DNA from 4 places in the Bacillus sp. EB106-07-01-XG149 genome. Region 1 is predicted to be linked to each of the others. Evidence: riboswitches for the same ligand, from Rfam matches in the RefSeq annotation. Region 1 holds a riboswitch; each other region holds the start of a gene.
What was found. Region 1 has a riboswitch for S-adenosylmethionine ahead of mtnK (S-methyl-5-thioribose kinase). Riboswitches for the same ligand answer to the same signal wherever they lie in the genome.

Region 1 (4,217 bases):
TTTTTTTCTAAGTTATGTGAATCATCATGGATTAAATACGTTGCTATAATTCCGCTCATTGTTAAAACCTCCTAGTTAAATAAAAAAACCTCTCAGCTAAGGAGAGGTTTTTTTACAACCAGCTCCTTATCTGTCAGCATAATGCTGCGAGAATTAGCACCGTGTCTACAATTGTAGATCGGTTGCCGGGTTTCGTCGGGCTCGTCCCTCCACCTGCTCTTGATAAGAAGTATTTAGAAATGTTTAAATTTTTAAGATAACTGAATTTTGTCAGATATTTTTCATGTTGTCAATTATTTTTTGAAAAAATTTAATTTATCAATTCGATTAATGGCTTCTCGTAATCTATCTTCTGTATGCAAGAGACCAACACGGACATATCCTTCGCCATGTTCACCAAATCCAACACCAGGAGCAACTGCAACGTGTGCTTTTTCTAGTAAAATATCAGAAAATTGCTCAGATGTATATCCTTTCGGAACAGGAAGCCATGCAAAGAATGAGCCTGTTGGAATATCTACATTCCAACCAATTGAGTGACAAGCTGAAACAAGAGCGTTTCTTCGAGATTCGTAACTATTTACAAGGTCTATTACGCAAGACTGTGAACTTAATAGTGCTTCGCGGGCAGCATCTTGAACTGCACCAAAAATACTAACATACATATGATCTTGTAATAAGTTAATTGTCTCAATCACACTTTCATTCCCTACAGCAAAAGCGATGCGCCATCCAGCCATATTGAAAGTTTTCGATAGAGTGTAAATTTCAATACCTGTATCTTTACCACCGTCTGCTTGCAAGAAACTAACAGGTTTTTGACCATCGAATCCAATAGCACCGTAAGCAAAATCATGAATGACTAATATATTATGTTTATTAGCAAAATGAATGGTTTCATCAAAGAAATCTTTTGATGCAGTAGCACCGGTAGGATTATTTGGATAGTTTAAAAACATTAACTTTGCACGCTCAGCGGTAGTGGCATCAATTTTTGTATAATCTGGTAAAAAATTATTTTCTGCAATAAGCGGCATTGTTTCAAATTGTGCTTTTGCTAAAGCAACTCCTGATAAATAATCTGGATAGCCTGGATCTGGAACGAGAATAGTATCACCAGGGTTTGTAAAACAAAGTGGTAATTCTACTAATCCAGCTTTTCCACCAAACAAAATAGCAACTTCTGTTTTTGGATTTACTACTACATCATATTCGCGTTGATAGAATGTTGCCACGGCTTCTTTTAAACTTTCGTGTCCGCGAAATGGCGGATATTTATGATGAATGGTCTTTTCAGCAGCATCTTGTAAAGCTTTTACGATATGCTGCGGTGTTGGTTGATCTGGATTACCTTGACCAAGATTAATAACATCGTGACCAGCTGCTACGACTTTGTTAACTTTTGCAACAAGTGAAGCGAAAAATTGTGTTGGCAATGATGTTACTATCTCAGAAGGTTGAAATAATTTCATACTTTCCACCTCTTTTGAAAGTTGTTACAATTCTAGTGACAAATGATATAATCTTTCCAGTATTTTGTAAAGAAAAAATTATGAATGGGGCTGACAAAATGAAAGTCGCATGTATTCAAATGGACATTGTCTTTGGAGATGTAGAAAAAAATATTGAGAATGCTAAAAATAAAATAAGCGAAGCGATGAAGGAAAGACCAGACGTTATTGTCTTACCAGAACTATGGACAACGGGATATGATTTAACGAGGCTTACTGAAATTGCAGATAGGGATGGATTGCAAACGAAAGAAAAGCTGAAAGAATGGTCGAAGCAATATGGTGTACATATTGTCGGTGGGTCTATAGCGAAGCAAACAGAGCAAGGTGTTACAAATACAATGTATGTGGTAAACAAGGAAGGAGAACTAGTCAATGAATATAGTAAAGTACATTTATTTCAGCTTATGGATGAACATAAATATTTAATCGCTGGAAATAGTACAGGTGAATTTAAGCTAGATGATGTAGAGTGCGCCGGTACAATTTGTTATGACATTCGTTTTCCGGAGTGGATGCGTGTTCATACTGCTAAAGGTGCAAAAGTTTTATTTGTTGTAGCAGAATGGCCATTGGTTCGTTTAGCTCATTGGCGTTTGCTATTGCAAGCAAGAGCAGTTGAAAATCAGTGTTATGTTGTTGCATGTAATAGGGCAGGAAAGGATCCGAATAATGAGTTTGCCGGTCATTCTTTAATTGTCGATCCTTGGGGCGAAGTTGTTGTAGAAGCGAATGAAGAAGAATCAATTTTATTTGGAGAGCTTCATTTTGAGAAAATTAAAGAAGTACGCAAAGGAATTCCAGTTTTTGCAGATCGTCGTCCAGAATTATACAAATAAAATATTGACAAGTGATTTTTATTCTTGGTATAGTCTTCAACATAAAGTTAAAAATTCAAAAAATTATACAACTCTTATCAAGAGCAGGTGGAGGGATTTGGCCCGATGAAGCCCAGCAACCGACCGTAATACCATTGTGAAATGGGGCGTTTATTTACGCCAAAAGGCACGGTGCTAATTCCAGCAGAAAGTAAACCTTTCTGGCAGATAAGAGGGGAGAAGATAAACTTCAAACCTCTTTCTTTGTGGAAAGAGGTTTTTCTACGTCAGAAAAACCTCTGAATTTAAAAAAGGGGGAGAAGACGATGGGATATTATTCATTAACTGAAACAACAGCTATACAATATGCGAAAGAACACGGTTATTTTGAAAAGAAAGCAAATGTAGTTTGTCATGAAATTGGAGATGGAAATTTAAATTACGTGTTCAAATTAGATGATGGAGAGAAGTCTATTATAATAAAACAAGCACTGCCATATGCGAAAGTAGTTGGTGAGAGCTGGCCACTGTCTATAAAAAGAGCGACGATTGAAAGTAAAGCATTACAAATTTTTGCGAAGTATGTGCCGGAATATGTGCCGGTAGTGTACAGTCATGATGAAGAGTTAGCAGTAACGGTCATAGAAGACTTATCAAGGCTAACAATTACAAGAAAAGGATTAATAGATGGAGAGGAGTACCCACTTTTATCCCAACATATTGGTCGCTTTCTAGCACATGTTTTGTTTTATACTTCAGATTTCGGTTTACAATCAGAAGAGAAAAGAGTGTTAGATAGTGAATTTGTTAATCCAGATCTTAGTAAAATTACGGAAGATTTAGTGTTTACAGATCCGTTTAGTCATTATGATACGAATGATTATGAACCAGAGTTACAACTAGCGGTGGATGAACTGTGGAGTGACAAAAATTTAAAATTAAAAGTCGCGCAATATAAATATAAGTTCTTAACAAGAAAAGAAGCGCTTATTCATGGTGATTTACATACTGGTAGTATTTTTTCATCACCTGCTGAAACGAAAGTAATTGATCCAGAATTTGCAACATACGGTCCATTTGGATTTGACCTTGGTCAATTTATTGCAAATTTATTATTAAATGCACTATCCCGTGAAGAGGAAAAAAGAAGTGTGCTATTTTTCCATATTGAGAAAACATGGAGTTATTTTGTAGAAGCTTTTACGAAATTATGGATTGGAGAAGGCGTAGAAGCATATACGAAAGAGAAACAATGGTTGCCAATTATTTTGCAAAATATTTTTACGGATGCCGTTGGATTTGCTGGATGTGAGCTTATACGTAGAACAATTGGTTTAGCACATGTAGCTGATTTAGATGAAATAGCAAATAAAGAAACGAGAATCCAAGCTAAAAAACAAGCGCTATCCTTAGGTAAAGAACTAATAAAATATGAATCTAAGAGCGCTGACATTCAACTGTTCCGAACGTTATTTCAACAGACAGTTTCTGGAGGGGTAAAAGCATGAGTACAATTGTTACTGTTCCGAGGTCTGTCAGTTGGAAAGGTGATGCCATTGCAGTATTAAATCAAACAAAGTTGCCGCATAGTACAGAATACAAAACATTAACGACGATTGAAGAGGTATGGAAAAGTATTGTCATGCTAGAAGTACGAGGAGCACCTACAATTGGAATTGTAGCTGCATTTGGTTTGGCGCTTGCATCAAAAAAATATAATACTGTACATATGGAAGAATTTCAAAAGAAGTTTAATAGAGATTGTAATTATTTAGGAACGTCACGCCCGACAGCAGTCAATTTATTTTGGGCAATCGATCGTATGAGAGAATCCATTCGAGAAATTACTAAAATAAAAGAAGCACAAAAAATATTAGAAGAAGAAGCA
Region 2 (4,217 bases), on a different contig from region 1:
CAGGTAAACCATGGAATGAGGCAGATGCTGATACAGCAGAAGCAATCGACTTTATGGAATATTATGGTCGTCAAATGTTAAAATTAAAAGACGGTATTCCAGTAGAAAGCCGTCCAATTGAATATAATCGTTTCTCTTACATTCCATTAGGAGTAGGTGTTATCATTTCTCCTTGGAACTTCCCATTCGCAATTATGGCAGGTATGACAACAGCTGCTTTAGTTTCTGGTAACACAGTATTACTAAAACCAGCTAGTACAACTCCTGTAGTAGCAGCGAAATTCATGGAAGTATTAGAAGAAGCTGGCTTACCGGCTGGCGTAGTAAACTTCGTTCCAGGTAATGGTTCTGAAGTTGGTGACTACTTAGTAGATCACCCTCGTACACGTTTCGTGAGCTTCACTGGATCTCGTGATGTAGGTATCCGTATTTATGAGCGCGCAGCGAAAGTAAACCCAGGCCAAATTTGGTTAAAACGCGTTATCGCTGAAATGGGTGGTAAAGATACAATCGTTGTTGATAAAGAAGCAGATCTTGAATTAGCAGCTAAATCTATCGTTGCATCAGCATTCGGATTCTCAGGACAAAAATGTTCTGCATGTTCTCGTGCAGTAATCCATGAAGATGTATACGATCACGTATTAAATCGTGCTGTTGAATTAACGAAAGAATTAACAGTTGCTAACCCAGCTGTATTAGGTACAAACATGGGTCCTGTTAATGACCAAGCTGCATTCGATAAAGTAATGAGCTATGTTGCAATTGGTAAAGAAGAAGGTAGAATCTTAACAGGTGGCGAAGGAGACGATTCTAAAGGCTGGTTCATCCAACCAACAATCGTTGCTGACGTTGCAGAAGATGCTCGCTTAATGAAAGAAGAAATCTTCGGACCAGTAGTAGCATTCTGTAAAGCAAAAGACTTTGATCATGCACTTGCAATTGCAAACAATACAGAATACGGTTTAACAGGTGCTGTTGTTACTAACAACCGTGACCATATTGAAAAAGCACGTGAAGAATTCCACGTGGGTAACTTATACTTCAACCGTGGATGTACTGGTGCAATCGTAGGTTACCAACCATTCGGTGGCTTTAACATGTCTGGTACAGACTCTAAAGCTGGTGGCCCTGACTACTTAGCACTTCACATGCAAGCAAAAACTACTTCTGAAACTTTATAAGAAATAGTAGAAGAGATCTTCGCAGTCTGCGAAGATCTCTTTTTTTTTTTTTTGAAAAAGTTTCTATATTTGGATCAAGATAGATATGAGTAGAAAAACTAATAAAGTAATAAGGTTTACTTCAGTAAATAAGGTATACTATATTTGTTGAATAGATTCTCTTTAAAGACAAGAAAAGTAGGTGAACAAAGTGGGAAAATATCAATTGGATTACAAAAGTCAGGTAGCCGTGGCAAAGTTTCATGAAAAACAGACGCCTGCCAAATTTGATAAAAAGCAGCAAATTGAAAAATTGCGTGCGGAGTATTTGAAAAAGAAGCAAAAATAAACAGATAAATAATATGTTACGTTTTTGATAGGAGAAACCAGTTCTAAGTACCATATATTACTATTCGGTACTTAGAACTAGCTAAACCCTATTAATATCGGGATAAACATGTAAATAGAAACAAAACAACGAGAAAAGTTGACTTATTAGTCATATTTTTTAGTATTCATTTTAAGAATTTCCTGTATAATACAATTTGAAAGAAAATCTATGGTTTGACAAGAAACACTCTTTTCGGTTTTGCTCACTGAAGGGAGTGTTTTTTTGTAGCCAAAAACTCCTCTGTACTCATTACAGTTGCATATACTCCATTTAAACTAGCCAAAATTGTGTTATGAATATAAACGGCCGGTATAGTAGCATTCTTAAAAGAAAGATCTTTTGTAGCACAAGCATCATGTATAACGGTACATGGAAAGCCGAAATCAAAAGCAGCCCTTACGGTAGCATCAATACACATATGAGTCATCATCCCGCATATGATGACGTGCTCAATGTCTAAACGTTGTAATTGTTCTAGAAGATCAGTTTCGCGAAAACTATTTGGATAATGTTTGAGTATAACGGTTTCTTCTCTAAGTGGACGTACGCTTTCATGAATATGTACACCTTCTGTATTGGGTAGGAAAAAAGTAGCGTCATCTTTTATTGCTACATGTTGGATATGAAAAATAGGTTCGTTTTTCGTTCTAAAGAGTTGTAGCAGCTGACTAGCATATTGGCTTGCTTCTACTGGATTACGCAATTCCATCTTTCCATGTGGAAAATAATCATTTTGAATATCAACGAGTAAAAGAGCTGTTTTCATATATTTATCTTCCTCCGATTTCATATTCAAATAATGGTATTCAATTTATAGAAAGGATTCTCCTTTTAAAAAATATGAAGGAGGAGAATTTAACATAACTTTAAAAATCATTATTGTATGTGATTTTTTATTTGAAAATTTTAATAGAGGGATAATTAATATTTTTCTAAAAAATGTATTGACTCTTATTATTCTGAGTTCTATAATGAGAATTAATTAAACGACAATTAAATCGATACATTCTTATCCAGAGAGGTGGAGGGACTGGCCCTACGATACCTCAGCAACGGGTTTTTTAATACCGTGCTAACTCCAGCAAGCCTATGAAAGGCTTGGAAGATGAGAAGATGTGAACGAGTACATATAAGTGCTCTCCTTCTTATCTTTACGGTTGATAAGAAGGAGAGCACTTTTTATTTTACCTCGAAAGCTCTACTTCAAGTTTTTACAGCATATAGGAGGGAAGAAAATGATTTCTTTTAACAATGTAAGTAAAGTATATGAATCAGGTGGGCAATCTGTTCATGCGGTGGAGGATGTAACGTTATCAGTTGAGAAGGGCGAAATTTTCGGTATCATCGGTTTTAGTGGCGCTGGAAAGAGTACGTTATTACGCCTAGTAAATATGTTAGAGAAACCAACGGCAGGAACGATTTCAATAGATGATAAAGATATTACATCACTATCGACGAAAGAATTACGAAAGCTAAGACAAAGAATCGGGATGATTTTTCAAAGTTTTAATTTATTTAATTCAAGAACAGTGTTTGGGAATATTGCATACCCATTAAAGTTAGCGAAAGTACCAAAGAATGAGATAAAAGAAAGAGTAAATGAACTGCTGAAGTTTGTAGGATTAGAAGATAAAGCAAACTATTATCCAGAGCAACTATCAGGTGGTCAAAAGCAACGTGTTGGCATTGCTAGAGCACTTGCAACATCGCCAGACATTCTTATATGTGATGAGGCAACATCAGCTTTAGATCCAGAAACAACGACAGAGATTCTGAACTTATTAAAGAAAGTAAATCGAGAATACAATGTAACGATTCTACTCATTACACATGAAATGCATGTTGTGAAAGAAATTTGTCACCGTGTAGCTGTAATGGAGAAGGGAAAGGTTATTGAAGAAGGAAAACTGTTTGACGTTTTCACACAACCAAAAACAAAGACAACTCAAAACTTTGTACGCTCCATTATTAATGATCATTTACCGGAAAGTGTTCTAGGGAAAATTCAAAATGGTGGACAAATTTATCGCTTAACATTTACTGGTGAAGAGACAGGGCAGCCGGTACTATCATATATCGCGAAAAACTATAACGTCGATGTAAACGTACTGTACGGAAATATTATTGAACTTCAAAATGTGCTATTTGGAAATCTACTTGTAGAACTGCAAGGTGAGCAGAAAGAAATTCAAAAAGCATTACAACATCTACGACTACAAGTGCAGCTGAAGGAGGTAGAAGCTCATGCGAGTTGATTGGAGTATATTTTGGCCCCGCATAGTAGATGCGACGGGGGATACCCTCTTAATGGTAATTGTAACCCTTATATTTGCTACAATTCTTGGTATACCTCTAGGTTTACTATTATATGTAACGAGAAAAGGGAACTTTTTAGAAAATAAATGGGTCTTTTCTATTCTTAATATCATTATTAACACAATTCGTCCGGTTCCATTCATTATCTTCTTAGTAGCTTTAAGCCCACTAACAAGAAGTGTTATCGGAACGACGATTGGAACAGCAGCAGCAATCTTTCCGATGACGTTAGTTGCATCAATCGGTATTGCTAGAATGGTTGAAACAAACCTTGTTTCAGTTCCAAAGGGAGTCATTGAAGCAGCTCAAGCGATGGGGGCTTCACCAATTAGAATTGTTTTTGAAATCCT
Region 3 (4,217 bases), on a different contig from region 1:
AATACACCGAACATTTTTTCCTTAAGAGGATACTTTGGAACACCATAATGATGATACAAGCCAGCCTGTGCCCCCCAGCAAATATGAAGCGTAGATGTTACATTCTTTTTTGAATACTCCATAATACGTTTAAGCTCTTCCCAATAATCTACCTCTTCAAAAGAAAGAGTTTCAACTGGTGCTCCTGTAATAATAAGTCCATCAAATTTCTCATTCTCAATATCACGAAATGTTTTATAGAAACTCGTTAAATGGTCCTGCGCTACATTGCGAGACAAATGTGATTCCATATGAAGTAAGTGAACATCTAATTGCAACGGTGTGTTGCCAATTAAACGAAGTAATTGCGCTTCTGTTTCTTGCTTTGTAGGCATTAAATTTAAGATAGCAATTTTCAATGCCCGGATATCTTGTGTTTCTGCTCGCTCCTTCGTCATTACAAAAATATTTTCCTTCTGCAACACTTTGCGAGCTGGTAAATCTTTATCAATTATGATCGGCATGTTCTTTGCCTCCGACTAGCGCTGCTTCTAAATCTGCAATAATATCAGAAACATCTTCTATACCAACCGATAAACGAATTAAATCTGATGTAACGCCAGCTAGACGCTGATCTTCAGCACTTAATTGTCTATGCGTTGTGCTAGCAGGATGTATAACGCAAGTTCGTGCATCCGCTACATGCGTTACGAGAGTTGCTAGTTTTACATTTGCGATAAATTCTTTCGCTGCTTCTAATCCGCCCTTAATGCCGAATGTTAAAACACCACTAGCACCTTTTTTCAAATACGTTTGTGCTAACGAGTAATTTTCATTGCTATCTAATCCCGGATAATTCACCCATTCAATACGTTCATGGTTAGCAAGCCACTTAGCAACTGCGAGAGCATTTTCACTATGACGCTCCATTCTTAAATGCAGCGTTTCTAAGCCGATATTGCTAATATACGCATTGAATGGGCTCATACAGTTTCCGTAGTCTCTTAATAATTGAACACGCGCCTTCACAATATAAGCTGCTGCACCAAAATTTTGAACGTAACTTACGCCGTGATAACTTGGATCCGGTTCAACAAGTTCAGGATATTTCCCATTTGTCCAATCGAAGTTCCCTCCGTCAATGACAATGCCGCCTAAAGAACTTGCATGACCATCGATATATTTCGTCGTAGAATGAACGATAATATTTGCTCCGTGCTCAAATGCTTGGCATAAATAAGGAGTTGCTAATGTATTATCCACAATAAAAGGTACTTCCAACTCTTTCGCTGCATCTGAAAATTCTTTGAAATTTAAAACGTTCATCGCTGGATTTCCTAACGATTCTGCATAAACAAGTTTCGTCTTATCATTAGCAAGGGCCACAATTTCATCAGCACTTAAATTCGGATTAAAGAACGTAACGTCAATACCAAGCTTACGCAAACTCACTCCAAATAAATTAAACGTTCCGCCATAAACTGTGGAAGAACAAAGCAAGTGGTCTCCGCTACTACAAATATTTAAAACAGCAAGCATAATAGCAGCCTGCCCAGAAGCCGTTGCAACAGCTCCTACACCACCCTCTAAATCCGCTAACTTTTGCTCAAATGCAGCTAAAGTAGGATTTCCAATACGCGTATATATATATCCTTCTGCCTCTAAATTAAATAGCGCTGCTAAATCATCTGAAGTATCGTATTTATACGTTGTACTTTGATAAAGTGGCAAAACACGCGGTTCACCATTCTTTGGTGTATAGCCACCTTGCACACAAATTGTTCCTTTTCCCCATGATTCTCCCATCTCTCATTCTCCTTTCTTTTATACAAAATAAAAAAACTGCTCCTTTCCTGAAAACAAGAAAGGAGCAGTTTGAAAACACGCTCTAAAGGCTCTTTCTTATCTTTCAGGATTATTACCTGCAGGATTTGGCACAATTCCGTTATACGGCTGTTGCCAAGGTTTCATCGGGCCTGTCCCTCCACCTTTTCTTGATAAGACTATGCAATTACCGTTGATTTTATAGCAATAATTTCCTAATGTCAATCAGTTTTTCTGAATGTTCTAAATTAAACACAAAAAATTTGACATGCATAACAAAAGAAATATATTCCATATTCATTCGAAAAAGACCTTTTAAAACCCACGATTACTATATAAAATTAAGTAAGTAGTTTAACTGTATACATTTCAAATTCTCACGAGACCTCAATATATTGAATAAGCCAACATCTCAAAAAGATACTATACATATTCCTTTCACAGTAGCATATTTAATCCTTTCGACATTAAAACTTACATAACGGAGGTATCACATGACAAACACAAAGGACATGCACTATATAATCGTCCTATACGGCATTCTTTTAGGCTCTATAGTAGGAGCTACAGTCTGGCTATTTTTAGTTACAATAAATATCGGCATTCACTTTATTTGGGGATACTTACCTACTATTTTCTCTTCTCCCCCGTATTACACTATTTGTGTAACAACTATCGGTGGTATTCTCGTTGGTTTAACCCAAAAATACTTCGGCACATATCCACGTCTTATGCCGGAAGTGATGGGTGAATATAAAAAAACAGGTAGAATTGAATACCGTTTTGTACATAAAGCTACTTTAACTGCGATTATCGTTTTAATATTTGGAGCTAGCTTAGGTCCCGAAGCAGCACTTGTTGGAATTATCGGTGGACTTTGTACATGGGTAGGGGATCGCTTTACATTTGCCTTAAAAGGAATGAATGAACTAACAGAGGTTGGAATTGGCGCTACTTTAAGTGTAATTTTTAACGCGCCATTATTCGGTTATTTAGCTCCAAATGAAAATGAGGGTGAGCAAATTAACGAATTTTCTAAAGGAAAAAAAGCAATTGTATATTTAGCTACCACTTTCGCTGGCTTTTCCGTTTATATATTACTTAGTAAATTCGATAATCGCGGATCCTTTATCGTTAATTTTGGGGAAGGTTCCCTTTCTCTTAATGAATGGATTGCCTTTCTACCACTTGCTAGTATTGGTGCTATAGTTGGTTTCTTTTATTTCAAATTTGAATTCACATTAGAGAAATTAATCCATCCCTTCAGGGAATACAAACTATCACTTGGAATTATCGGTGGTATTTTATTAGGAATTACAGGAACTTTTCTCCCGTACACGTTATTCTCAGGAGAACACCAATTAAAAGATTTAGTCGTTGAATGGAGTCACTTATCCTTCTGGGTACTACTTCTTTCAGGTGTTTTAAAATTATGTATTACTGCCGTTTGTTTAAATACAGGTTGGCGCGGTGGACATATTTTCCCAATTATATTTGCTGGATCTAGTATCGGATATGCTATAGCTTCCATTATCCCGATAGATCCAATCGCTTCGGTAGCCATCGTCACGACAGCAATTTCAAGCTATGCATTAAGAAAACCAATTGCTATAACATTACTATTACTCATGTTTTTCCCGCTCAATTTACTATTACCAATGCTTGGAGCGGCAGCGATTGGTAATGCATTTCCACTTCCTAAAAACAACGAAGTTACAAACGAATAAAAATAGGCAGTAGGGACAAAAGTTCCACTGCCTATTTTTATTACACACGTTGCTTCAATAACGCGTATAACTCTTCAAAATTTTGTACTTCATATGTTGGCACAATCTCGCTATTATTTGATTTCTTTTCTGGATTAAACCAACAAGTATCAATTCCCGCTACATATCCACCTTTCATATCAGCACTTAACGAATCCCCAATAATGAGCCCTTCTTTAGGAGAAAAATTAGGAATTTGTTCAAAAACATAATCAAAATACTCTTTCATCGGCTTTTGGAATCCTGTATCTTCAGAAACGAAAATATCTTTAAACAAGGCATGTAATCCTGCATTACGTAAACGTTTATCTTGCGTCTTAGAAACACCGTTTGTCACTATATATAAATTGTACTCACTTTGAATTTGATTTATAAATTCAAACGCACCTTGCATAAGTTGGTCTCCTTCTTCTAAGTAGCTACGATAATTATTTTCGAATAATATCCCATCTACCTCTTCCCCGTATTCTTTAAACAAAATCGAAAACCGTGTATTTACGACTTCATCACGGTTGATTTCACCTTCTTCAAAAGCATCCCAAAGACTTTTATTAATTTTTTTATACTGCACTTCAACCTCGCTAGTTAGAGGAATCCCTTTCTCTTCAAAAAGCATACGTAACGCCACTTTCTCCGCCTTTTGAAAAT
Region 4 (4,217 bases), on a different contig from region 1:
CACGCCCATGTACATTTACACTTAATGAACCACCAACAGTAAAAATATTTTGAGATTGCATCACTTGAACCGCAAGACCATATGGATTGATTTTTTTTTGAATGTCATTCCATGTGACACCGCTTTGCACCCTAATCCTCTTCTTCTCCATATCGAATTCTAATATTTTATTATATCCTTTCATATCAAGCATCGTGCCGTTTGGATAATACGTCTGTCCTCCTTGGCTATGTTGCATACCTGCAATGGAAATTTTCTCTCCAGAAGTATTTGCATCTTTCACTACCTGTTTTAATGAATGTTCATCCTCAGCATTTTCAACACGTTTAATTTTCGTTGGAAGCAACTTTCCTACATCGCTCATAATAGGATGATCTAGTTGCTCTTTATATGTATTTATAGATGTCGCAAGCAACACTGTATAAGCTACAATGACCGCCGCTATCTTTCTTTTTTTCAAATGACACTCTCCTCTTCTACAGTTTTCCCTCTTCATATTGTACCTATTTTCCTATAAAGAAAGTATACAAAAAAGAGGGCACCTTATTTTAGGTCCCCCCTCATCAAAACTGTTACTTTGCTGCCGGCAATTGTATTGGATCAAACTTTTCGTACGACGTATATTTTGCGTTCGTAATAATGTGTGCTTTATCCTTGCCGTTACTACTCATAATCATGTCTATCTTTGCTGATTCATATTTAAAATCTTTTGTAATAATATATTCTGCATCCACTTCTTCTATCTTCGCATTTTGTGCTTGTAACATTTTCTTCTGTGTTTCATCCATGCTAGTTAACATACTTTCTGTTTCTTGCCCTTTTAATGTAAATTTCAGTTTATATTTATCTCCGCTTTTCTCCATCTTCATTTTATCTAAAACTACTTCCGGTACTTCTAACTTATCTATAATATCTTGAGTCGCTTTCATTCCACCAGCGTTTAATTGCTCCTCTGGTACAGTTATAACTTCTCCTGTATTAGGGTTTTTCACCTCACCAGCAACTTTACCATCCACAGTATACACTACAACATCTGTACCGGAAATATTCATTTCAGAACGAGAATTCTTTGTCTTTGGCTCTAATTGCATCTTAGCCTTTAATATATCCATCTCTGTTCCCTCAGCTTTTACCCCTACACCATATGTCATCGTTACATGCTCTTCATTTTTAAAAGCTTCGTTCGTTTTCTTGAAAACATCCTTCGCGGCTAATTCCTTTTCTTTTTGAACTGATTCTTTTTTCGGCTCATCCGTCTTTGCTGTTTTTTCATTACTACACCCTACCCCTAGACTGATTGCAAGCACTAAACTTGAAATAAAAATAGTTTTTTTCATAATGTCGCCCCCTTTCCCAAAATAATATCACCTCTTTTCCTACGAAATCTATATAATTTTTAATCTTTATTCGCTATATAGCGACATGTTTGATGAAGGTTTTAAATATGATGTAAATAACAACAACTCATTTCAGGAGGTCATTATGAAGGCGATCATTTGCACACAGTATGGACCACCTAACGTTCTTCAACTTCAAAATATAGAGAAACCTACACCTAAAAAGAACGAAGTATTAATTAAAATTCATGCAACAAGTGTAACGACTGGAGATTGTAGAATACGCGGCTTTAATAGCCCCCTCTTATTTTGGATTCCTATGCGGATCATATTAGGTTTCAGAAAACCGAGAAAACCTGTACTCGGCGTAGAGTTATCCGGTGAAATCGAAGAAGTAGGAACAGATGTAACTCAATTTAAAAAAGGTGATCCAATTTTTGCATTAACAGAACTAAACCTCGGTGGTTACGCCGAGTACACATGCGTACATGAAAGTGGATTAATAACATTAAAACCTACCAATGTGACGTATGAAGAAGCGGCCATTATTCCTTTTGGTGGAACTTCAGCATTGCATTTCCTGAGAAAGGGCCGTATAAAAAAAGGGCAACAAGTGCTCATATATGGTGCCTCCGGATCAGTAGGAACAGCTGCTGTACAACTTGCTAAATATTTCGGTACGACCGTTACGGCTGTTTGTAGTAATTCAAATTTTGAACTCGTCCAATCTTTAGGAGCTGATAAAGTAATTGATTATACGAAAGAAGATTTTACTAAGCGGCGCGAGCGCTACGATATTATATTTGATGCAGTTGGGAAGTATAAAAAATCCCTTTGTACAAATACATTAACATCCAATGGAAAATATGTATCTGTCAATGGAATGATGGCAAAGGTAAGTAAAGAGGATATGATTCTACTAAAAGAACTAACTGAAACAGAACATTTAAAACCTGTTATTGATAGAACCTACCGATTAGAAGAAATTGCTGAAGCTCATATATATGTGGAAAAGGGACATAAGAAAGGGAATGTTTCTATTACCTTAAAATAAAATATATTCAGAAAATAACATTGACAATTCTTTTTGTAAGATTTACTATTAGTACCATATTAAAAAAACTACATACACATACTCTTATCAAGAGTGGCGGAGGGACTGGCCCGATGATGCCCGGCAACCGAGCTTATGATGTATAAGCTAAGGTGCTAATTCCTGCAAAACGAGTTTTCGTTTTGGAAGATAAGAGAGGAACCTATTTTGTCTATTCGGCACCTCTCTTATTTTTGAGAGGTGCTTTTTATTTTGGAACATATATGGAGGGGGAACTATAGATGAAAAAAGTATTATTGAGCATTGTAAGTGGAGCAGTATTATTATTAGGCGCATGTAGCGGGGGTTCAGATAAAGAAATAAAAGCGTTAGATGAGAAAAAGATTACTGTCGGTGTAACCGGCGGGCCGCATGAACAAATTTTTGAAAAGGTAAAAGAAGTTGCCGCAAAAGACGGTCTCGAAATTGATGTAAAAGTATTTAATGATTATGTAGCACCAAACGTATCCCTAGATGAAAAAAGCCTCGATGTAAATAGCTATCAAACGAAATCATATTTAGACGTATTTAAAGCTGAACGTAATATGAAATTAACTGAAGTATTTTCAACAGTAACATTCCCTATGGGTGTATATTCGAAAAGCTTAAAAGATGTAAAGGATTTAAAAGAGGGCGACGCAATTGCTGTACCAAATGATCCAACGAATGAACTTCGAGCTTTAAAACTATTTGAAAAAGCCGGTGTTTTAAAAGTGGATCCAAAGGCTACAGAAAAAGCGACTGCGAAAGATGTAATTGAAAATCCAAAAAACTTAAAGATTGTTGAATTAGAGGCATCTCAATTACCGACACAACTAAGTGAAGTAAAAGCAGCTGCGATTAATACAAACTTTGCATTAGGTGCAAAATTAAGCCCTGCGAAAGATTCTATCTTCCGTGAAGGAAAAGATTCACCATATATGAACTGGGTCGTTGTTCGTACTGAAAATAAAGATGATGCTGTTGTAAATAAATTAAAGAAAGCTTATCAATCTAAAGAAGTGAAAGAATTTATCGAGAAAAAATTTGATGGTTCTGTTTTACCGTCTTGGTAGGAGCTGACGATAATGATTGAATTAAAAAATGTATCCAAAGTATTCACAACAAAAAAAGGGAATGTGGAAGCTCTTAAACCTACCTCCCTTCAAGTAAAAAAGGGCGAAGTATTTGGAATCATTGGATATAGTGGCGCTGGTAAAAGTACATTAATTCGATGTGTAAATTTATTAGAAAAGCCAACGACAGGAAATATTATTGTAAACAACCAAGATTTAACAACTTTATCAGCAAAAAAACTCGCAAAAGCGCGACAAAAAATCGGAATGATCTTTCAAGGATTCAATTTACTTAAAACCGTGACAGTTTATGAAAATATCGCATTACCTTTACGCCTCGCTGGCATTCCAAAAGTGGAAATTGAAAAAAGGGTAGAAAAATACTTACGTATTGTCGATCTTTTCAATCGAAAAGATGCCTATCCGAGTGAACTTTCTGGTGGCCAAAAGCAGCGTGTTGCCATTGCACGCGCACTATCACATGAACCTGAAGTGTTATTAAGCGACGAAGCAACAAGCGCTTTAGATCCGGAAACAACCGATTCTATCCTTGACTTATTATTAAAAATCAATGAAGAAATCGGGATCACAATTTTATTAATTACACATGAAATGAATGTCATCCAGCGTATATGTGACCGAGTTGCTGTTATGGAACATGGAGCAGTAATCGAAAGTGGGACTGTGAAAGATATTTTCACCAACCCACAACATATAACAACGAAGAAATTC

Region 2: linked by a shared signal. The riboswitch ahead of AC3WTA_RS26305 (methionine ABC transporter ATP-binding protein) and the one ahead of mtnK (S-methyl-5-thioribose kinase) in region 1 are both predicted to bind S-adenosylmethionine.
Region 3: linked by a shared signal. The riboswitch ahead of AC3WTA_RS25205 (bifunctional O-acetylhomoserine aminocarboxypropyltransferase/cysteine synthase) and the one ahead of mtnK (S-methyl-5-thioribose kinase) in region 1 are both predicted to bind S-adenosylmethionine.
Region 4: linked by a shared signal. The riboswitch ahead of AC3WTA_RS27005 (MetQ/NlpA family ABC transporter substrate-binding protein) and the one ahead of mtnK (S-methyl-5-thioribose kinase) in region 1 are both predicted to bind S-adenosylmethionine.

The regions. Positions count from the first base shown of each region.
Region 1 covers NZ_JBYTDP010000002.1:352,710-356,926, reverse strand. The annotation lists gene mtnW (2,3-diketo-5-methylthiopentyl-1-phosphate enolase) at 1-59, opposite strand, end outside; SAM riboswitch class I at 124-229, opposite strand; gene AC3WTA_RS07810 (pyridoxal phosphate-dependent aminotransferase) at 294-1,472, opposite strand; gene AC3WTA_RS07805 (carbon-nitrogen family hydrolase) at 1,487-2,350, shown strand; SAM riboswitch class I at 2,422-2,564, shown strand; gene mtnK (S-methyl-5-thioribose kinase) at 2,656-3,837, shown strand; gene mtnA (S-methyl-5-thioribose-1-phosphate isomerase) at 3,834-4,217, shown strand, end outside.
Region 2 covers NZ_JBYTDP010000011.1:26,558-30,774, forward strand. The annotation lists gene pruA (L-glutamate gamma-semialdehyde dehydrogenase) at 1-1,181, shown strand, start outside; gene AC3WTA_RS26295 (hypothetical protein) at 1,372-1,509, shown strand; gene AC3WTA_RS26300 (cysteine hydrolase family protein) at 1,754-2,317, opposite strand; SAM riboswitch class I at 2,558-2,663, shown strand; gene AC3WTA_RS26305 (methionine ABC transporter ATP-binding protein) at 2,787-3,806, shown strand; gene AC3WTA_RS26310 (methionine ABC transporter permease) at 3,796-4,217, shown strand, end outside.
Region 3 covers NZ_JBYTDP010000009.1:45,726-49,942, forward strand. The annotation lists gene metA (homoserine O-acetyltransferase MetA) at 1-503, opposite strand, end outside; gene AC3WTA_RS25205 (bifunctional O-acetylhomoserine aminocarboxypropyltransferase/cysteine synthase) at 487-1,785, opposite strand; SAM riboswitch class I at 1,879-1,983, opposite strand; gene AC3WTA_RS25210 (chloride channel protein) at 2,298-3,530, shown strand; gene AC3WTA_RS25215 (YjjG family noncanonical pyrimidine nucleotidase) at 3,571-4,217, opposite strand, start outside.
Region 4 covers NZ_JBYTDP010000012.1:69,863-74,079, forward strand. The annotation lists gene AC3WTA_RS26990 (FAD-binding oxidoreductase) at 1-460, opposite strand, end outside; gene AC3WTA_RS26995 (DUF6612 family protein) at 573-1,337, opposite strand; gene AC3WTA_RS27000 (NAD(P)-dependent alcohol dehydrogenase) at 1,483-2,391, shown strand; SAM riboswitch class I at 2,473-2,587, shown strand; gene AC3WTA_RS27005 (MetQ/NlpA family ABC transporter substrate-binding protein) at 2,673-3,485, shown strand; gene AC3WTA_RS27010 (methionine ABC transporter ATP-binding protein) at 3,498-4,217, shown strand, end outside.